DNA from 2 places in the Janthinobacterium algoris genome. Region 2 is predicted to be linked to the other one. Evidence: riboswitches for the same ligand, from Rfam matches in the RefSeq annotation. Region 2 holds a riboswitch; the other holds the start of a gene.
What was found. Region 2 has a riboswitch for thiamine pyrophosphate ahead of thiC (phosphomethylpyrimidine synthase ThiC). Riboswitches for the same ligand answer to the same signal wherever they lie in the genome.
Positions count from the first base shown of each region.

Region 1 (3,407 bases), on a different contig from region 2:
AGACGGAGTTTTCCGTATCCTTGCGCACCAGGCGCACGGGGCCTTGTACGCCCGTCGACATCTCGACTATTTGCGGGCGGTAGATGTTGCTCACGCCAGCCCAGTCGTACACGTACAGGCCGGCGCGGTCCTTGCGGCGGAAGGTCGAGACGCCGGCCGTGAATTCGTGGCGCAGGGCACCGGTGGCAAACTTGCCCTGGATCATGGCTTGTGCGCTCAGCGGCTTTTTCGTCTCGCCCAGGCTGCGGTAGTCATACACGTCGTAGTCGCCATTGCCGCAAAATCCCGGGTACAGCTCTTGCGCGCTGCAGCCATACGGGAAGGCCGTGTAGTCGTCGCGCTTGAACGAGTGCTGGTTGGCCGACACGGTGGCGTGCCAGTCGTCATTGAAGGCGTACTGGAAGCGCAGGCCGATATTGCTGGTGACGGTTTCCACGGGGCGCGTCCACGGCTGCAAGTTGAGCATGGCGTCGGCGCTGATGCCGGTCGGCAAGGTGGTGTTATTCAGTAGCTGGAAGCCGGGCGCCGTCGCCTGTGCCTTGTCCTGGTAGTCGGCATCGATTTGCAGCAGCGCTTGCGGCGATATTTGCCAGTCGAAGGCGCCGGAAATGAAACGACGGTTGCCATCCGCACCCTTGATGTAGGAACGCAGGCGCTCGGCAGCCACGTTGACCCTGTAGCCGAAGCGCGTGTCTTCCAGGCGGCCGCCCAGGTCGACGGCGCCGTACAGGGTGCCCCGTTCGCGCGTTTCCACGGTGACCGTGCGCAGCGGCGCGGCGGTGGGGCGCTTGACGATGAAATCGATCACGCCGCCCGGTGCGGCCACGCCCGCCTGCAAGCCGGCCAAGCCCTTCAGCACTTCGATGCGCTCCTTGTTTTCCAGCGGAATTTGCGTGTCGCCGGGAATGGCCACGCCATCCTTGCGGTAGCTGGAATTGTTGTCGAGCTTGAAGCCGCGGATGGAAAATTGCTCCGCATAGCCGACGGCGTTGTAGGCGTCGTTGATGCTGGTGTCGAGCTTGACGGCATCGCTGAGATTGCGGATTTGCAAGTCCTGCATGTCTTTTTGCGAAATGACGGTGACGGACGCCGGCGTCTGCAGCAGCGGGGCGTCGGAAAAACCGCCCACGGAGGCGCGCTTGGCGGCTGGCGCCTTGCTGGCCGTGACGACAACTTCGGTCATGCTTGGCGTATCGGCCGACACTTCGGCGGTGTCATTCGCGGCCAGGGCAGGCGTGGCAAACGCGTGCAGGATGGCCAGGGTCAGAACAGAAATAGATAAATTCGGTGTGGACATAGATTGCTCGTGGTTCAAGCCGTCTCCGGGAAAAGAGCACGGCAGGCTGCTTGTTCGGCTGGCGCCAACGCAGGAGCTATCAAAGGAGGGAGGTACTTTGCGCTTTCCTTCGCTGGCATTATCCAGATCAGGTACGAAGGGTATCTCTCACCCGGATGACTGCTCCAGGACCCCTAGCGAAATGACAGCTTAGCATGAAGCACGGCCAGCTGTCCCGCTGGCTGACCGTTTTACAACAGTGTGGCAGATTCTATAAACTAAGCTACAGGCTCAGTTCCAGCACCTTGCGGCTGACGGCGGGCGTGATGTCGCGCTGTTCGCCCAGCGCCGTCATGCCGTGCGCTTCCAGGGCGGACACGACGGCATCCACGCTGGCATGGTTCAAGCCGTAGTCGGCCAAACGCGTCTTGACGCCCATGTGGCGGAAGAAAAATTCCGTGCGCGCGATGGCCGCCTCGATGCGGCCATCTTCGTCGCCGCCATCGAGGCCCCAGACGCGGGCCGCATATTGCAGCAGCTTGGCGCGCTTGGCCTGCTTGCGCACGCGCAGCATGCTGGGCAGGATGATGGCCAGGGTTTGCGCGTGATCCAGTTCATACAGGGCCGTCAATTCGTGGCCGATGGCGTGCGTGGACCAGTCCTGCGGCACGCCCACGCCGATCAGGCCGTTCAAGGCCAGGGTGGCGCTCCACATCACGTTGGCGCGCACGTCGTAGTCGTCCGGGTGCGACAGGGCTTTCGGGCCTTCCTCAATCAGCGTCAGCAGAATGCCTTCGGCGAAGCGGTCTTGCACCGAGGCATTCACCGGGTAGGTCAGATACTGCTCCATGACATGCGCAAACGCATCGACGACGCCATTGCCCACCTGGCGCAGCGGCAAGGTAAATGTTTTCGACGGGTCCAGCACGGAGAACTTCGGATATACCTTGCGGCTCATGAACGAGCGCTTTTCCTGCGTGGCCTTGCGCGTGATCACGGCCGAGCCATTCATTTCGGAACCCGTGGCCGGTAACGTCAAGACCGTGCCGAAGGGCAGGGCGGCCTCGACGATCTTGCCGCCTTTGGCCAGGATGTCCCACGCCTCGCCCTCGTGCAGGGCGGCGGCGGCGATGAACTTCGTGCCATCGACCACGGAGCCGCCGCCGACGGCCAGCAGGAAATCGATGCGCTCGCTTTTCACGAGGGCCACGGCCTGCATCAGGGTTTCATAGCTGGGATTGGGTTCGATGCCGGCAAATTCGAGCACCGTATGGCCAGCCAGCGCCGCCCTGACTTCATCGTAGACGCCGTTCTGCTTGATGCTGCCGCCGCCATAGGTCATCAGGACCCGCGCCTGCGGCGGGATCAGGCCGGCGATGGCGGCGATCTGGCCCTGGCCGAAGAGGATTTGCGTCGGATTGTAAAAGTCGAAATTGAACATGGGGCTCCTGCCGCTGAGGTTTAGGCTGTTGCTGAGCCATGATTATGGCCGAATGGGTGGAAACGTGTCGTGGACGCTTGAGCTTTTTGCCCGCACGGTGGAGAATGCAGCCGATGTCACCACCACGCGAAAAGGAATGCGCATGACCACCGTCCCACTGGAAGAATCAGGCTTGCCGGCCACGGCACTCGACATGCACCGCGCCATCGGCGCAACCATCGCTGCACTGCAGGCGCTGGACTTGAACAGCCAGCGTTTCGAAGCATGCACGGACCCGGAACTGCGCCGCGTGCTCGCGCATGCAGGCGACACCAGCCGCAAGGAAGCGGCCATGCTGCTCGAATGGATGCGCCGCCGCGACGCGCGCCTGGACACGGCCATGAAAGAAGCGCTGTTCAAGGCGGGGCCGATTGTTGCCCAGTATCACTATGACGAGAAAATAGTGTAACTATTGGTTTGTTGCTGTGGCGTACCATGCGCCACTTTCGCCTTGCATCGCGTAGACTGTGCCCCGAACACGATTTTGGGGGAGTTTGCAACGATGAGATCATTACCATACCGAGAAGGCAGCTGGTTTGCCGTGCCCCTGCCGGGCGGCGGCTATGCCGTCGGCGTGGTGGCGCGCAGGGCGCCTGCCGGGCGCATCATGCTGGCATATATGTTCGGCCCGAAGCGCGATACTTTGCCGAG
Region 1 is NZ_JBNYXZ010000005.1:246,860-250,266, reverse strand. It holds gene ACQ4W7_RS09895 (TonB-dependent siderophore receptor) at 1-1,297, opposite strand, end outside; TPP riboswitch at 1,385-1,482, opposite strand; gene ACQ4W7_RS09890 (iron-containing alcohol dehydrogenase) at 1,560-2,717, opposite strand; gene ACQ4W7_RS09885 (ferritin family protein) at 2,860-3,165, shown strand; gene ACQ4W7_RS09880 (Imm26 family immunity protein) at 3,259-3,407, shown strand, end outside.
Region 1: it holds a riboswitch for thiamine pyrophosphate, as region 2 does, so the genes downstream of both, ACQ4W7_RS09895 (TonB-dependent siderophore receptor) here and thiC (phosphomethylpyrimidine synthase ThiC) in region 2, are expected to answer to the same signal.

Region 2 (3,407 bases):
TCACTTCCACCATGGACCCACAAGCCGTGCACGCGCTGCACCAGCAGCACCGCTACGACCTGATCCTGCTCGACTTGCAGATGCCGGAAATGGATGGCTTCGAAGTCATGGAAGGCTTGCGCGACATCGAGGCGGGCAGCTATCTGCCCGTGCTGGTGATCACGGCCCAGCCCGGCCACAAGCTGCGCGCGCTGCAGGCGGGCGCCAAGGACTTCGTCAGCAAACCCTTCGACTTGGTGGAAGTGAAGACGCGCATCCACAACATGCTGGAAGTGCGTTTGCTGTATCAGAAGCTGGCCGAATACAACAAGTCGCTGGAACAGATGGTGGAAGAGCGCACGGCCGAACTGCGCGAAAGCGAAGCGCGCTTCCAGCGCTTCACGGAACTGTCGTCCGATTGGTACTGGGAACAGGATGCGCAGGGCAATCTGACGCGCTTTTCCGGCCCCGTGGCCGAAATGCTGGGCATCGGCAGCGAAGCAGAGCCGCAGCGCTGGAACGCCACCGAGCGCGCCTTGCTCGACGCCAAGATTGCCGCGCGTGAACCCTTCCTCGACTTCATCTACAGCCGCGCCAACCTCGATGGCAGCACGCAGTATCTACAGGTCAGCGGCGAACCGATGTTCGATAATGGCAGCCGCTTCATCGGCTACCGCGGCATCGGCCTCGATGTCACGGAACGCTTGCGTATCGCCTGATTTATACTTGTGGATATTCACATCCACAAGGAAAGCATCATGGCTGACAAATCTCCCTCCTACTGGTTTCCCGCCAAGACCTATGGCTGGGGCTGGGGCTTGCCCATCACTTGGCAGGGCTGGCTGGTGTTCCTGGCCGCGCTGGCACTGTTCGCCTGCGGCGCGTTCCTGTTTCCCCCGCAAACCATGCTGGTCGGCTACATCGTGTATGAAGCGGCCATCGTTGCCGTGCTCATTTTCATTTGCCAGCTGAAGGGCGAACCGACCAGCTGGCGCTGGGGCAAGAAGAAATAAGCGTGCTGGCATCTGCTGCATTGCAGCAGATGCACAAAGACGACAGCTGCAAGAAATCATCTGGCCGCGCGGCGTGAACCGCGTATAATTGGCTCGCTGCCGCAAGGCGGCAAACGCTAGGGGTCCTGCCTTTCGCTGTGGAAACACGGTGCAAGCGCGGGTGAGAAATACCCTCCGAACCTGATCTGGATAATGCCAGCGAAGGGAAGCTTTAGGATGAACGCACCCCGCTTTTCCGCGTGCGCGCAGCCGAACCTCCTTAGCTGGCTCCAGGCTATAAATAGTCTAGCTGCAAGTCTAGCCAAGGAGCCAAAATGAACGCCAACCTGAAATTCCTCTCCGCCACCGCCACGGTCGACGAAGCCGCCATCGCGCCGCTGCCCAATTCGCGCAAGATTTACGTGCAAGGCAGCCGCCCCGACATCCGCGTGCCCATGCGCCAGATCAGCCAGTCCGACACGGAAGCGTCGTTTGGCGGCGAAAAGAATCCACCGATCTACGTCTACGACACGTCCGGCCCCTACACGGACCCGGACGTGAACATCGACATCCGCTCGGGTCTCGATACGCCGCGCCTGCCGTGGATCATGGAGCGGGCCGACACGGAAGAGCTGCCCGGCCCCACTTCCGACTATGGCATTGCCCGCCTGGCGGACCCGAAGCTGGCCGAACTGCGTTTCAACCTGCACCGCAAGCCGCGCCGCGCCAAGGCGGGCACCAATGTGACGCAGATGCACTATGCCCGGCGCGGCATCATCACGCCGGAAATGGAATTCGTTGCCATCCGTGAAAACATGCGCCGCGGAGAGTACTTGAAGGAGTTGAAAGCCTCCGGCCCCATGGGCGAACGCCTGGCCGAGCTGATGGGCCGCCAGCACCCTGGCCAGTCGTTCGGCGCCAGCATCCCGGCCGAAATCACGCCGGAATTCGTGCGCGAGGAAATCGCCCGCGGCCGCGCCATCATTCCCGCCAACATCAACCACCCGGAAGTCGAGCCGATGATTATCGGCCGCAATTTCCTGGTGAAAATCAACGCGAACATCGGCAATTCGGCCGTCACCTCGTCGATAGGCGAGGAAGTGGAAAAGATGACCTGGGCCATCCGCTGGGGTGGCGACAATGTGATGGACTTGTCCACCGGCAAGCATATCCACGAAACGCGCGAATGGATCGTGCGCAACAGCCCCGTGCCCATCGGCACCGTGCCCATTTACCAGGCGCTGGAAAAGGTCAATGGCAAGGCCGAAGATCTGACCTGGGAAATTTTCCGCGACACCCTGATCGAGCAGGCCGAGCAGGGCGTCGACTATTTCACCATCCACGCGGGCGTGCTGCTGCGCTATGTGCCGATGACGGCCAAGCGCTTGACGGGCATCGTCTCGCGCGGCGGTTCCATCATGGCGAAATGGTGTCTGGCGCACCACCAGGAATCGTTCCTGTACACGCATTTCGAAGACATCTGCGAAATCATGAAGGCATATGACGTCTCGTTCTCGCTGGGCGACGGCTTGCGCCCCGGTTCCATCTACGATGCCAACGATGAAGCGCAGCTGGGCGAACTGAAGACCTTGGGCGAGCTGACACAAGTGGCTTGGAAGCACGACGTGCAAGTGATGATCGAAGGCCCGGGCCACGTGCCCATGCAGCTGATCAAGGAAAACATGGACTTGCAGCTGGAGCAGTGCGGCGAAGCGCCGTTCTACACGCTGGGGCCGTTGACCACCGACATTGCGCCCGGCTACGACCACATCACTTCCGGCATCGGCGCGGCCATGATCGGCTGGTATGGCACGGCCATGCTGTGCTACGTGACGCCGAAGGAACACCTGGGCCTGCCCAACAAGGCGGACGTCAAGGACGGCATCATCACCTACAAAATCGCGGCGCACGCAGCCGACCTGGCGAAAGGCCATCCGGGTGCGCAAATCCGCGACAATGCCCTGTCGAAAGCCCGTTTCGAATTCCGCTGGGACGACCAGTTCAATATCGGCCTGGACCCGGACAAGGCGCGCGAATTCCACGATGAAACCTTGCCCAAGGATTCGGCCAAGGTGGCGCATTTCTGCTCCATGTGCGGCCCGCACTTCTGCTCGATGAAGATCACGCAGGAAGTGCGCGAATACGCGGCCGGCATGGGTATCGCGGAAGACAAGGCGCTCAAGCAGGGGATGGAAATCAAGGCCATCGAGTTCATCAAGAACGGTGCCGAGCTGTACCGCAAGGTCTGAAGGAGAGCGTGATGCCTGCATTGATATCCATCACGCTCAACGGCGCACCGCACCAGGTGCCGCCGGGGCAAACCCTGGATCAATTGATCGCCGCGCTGTCGCTGGAAAACCAGGCGCTGGCGCTGGCCGTCAACCGTAACGTGGTGCCGCGCAAGGCGTGGCCGGGACAGGTCTTGCAGGTGCAAGA
Region 2 is NZ_JBNYXZ010000009.1:113,190-116,596, forward strand. It holds gene ACQ4W7_RS15100 (response regulator) at 1-698, shown strand, start outside; gene ACQ4W7_RS15105 (hypothetical protein) at 738-992, shown strand; TPP riboswitch at 1,101-1,216, shown strand; gene thiC (phosphomethylpyrimidine synthase ThiC) at 1,307-3,220, shown strand; gene thiS (sulfur carrier protein ThiS) at 3,241-3,407, shown strand, end outside.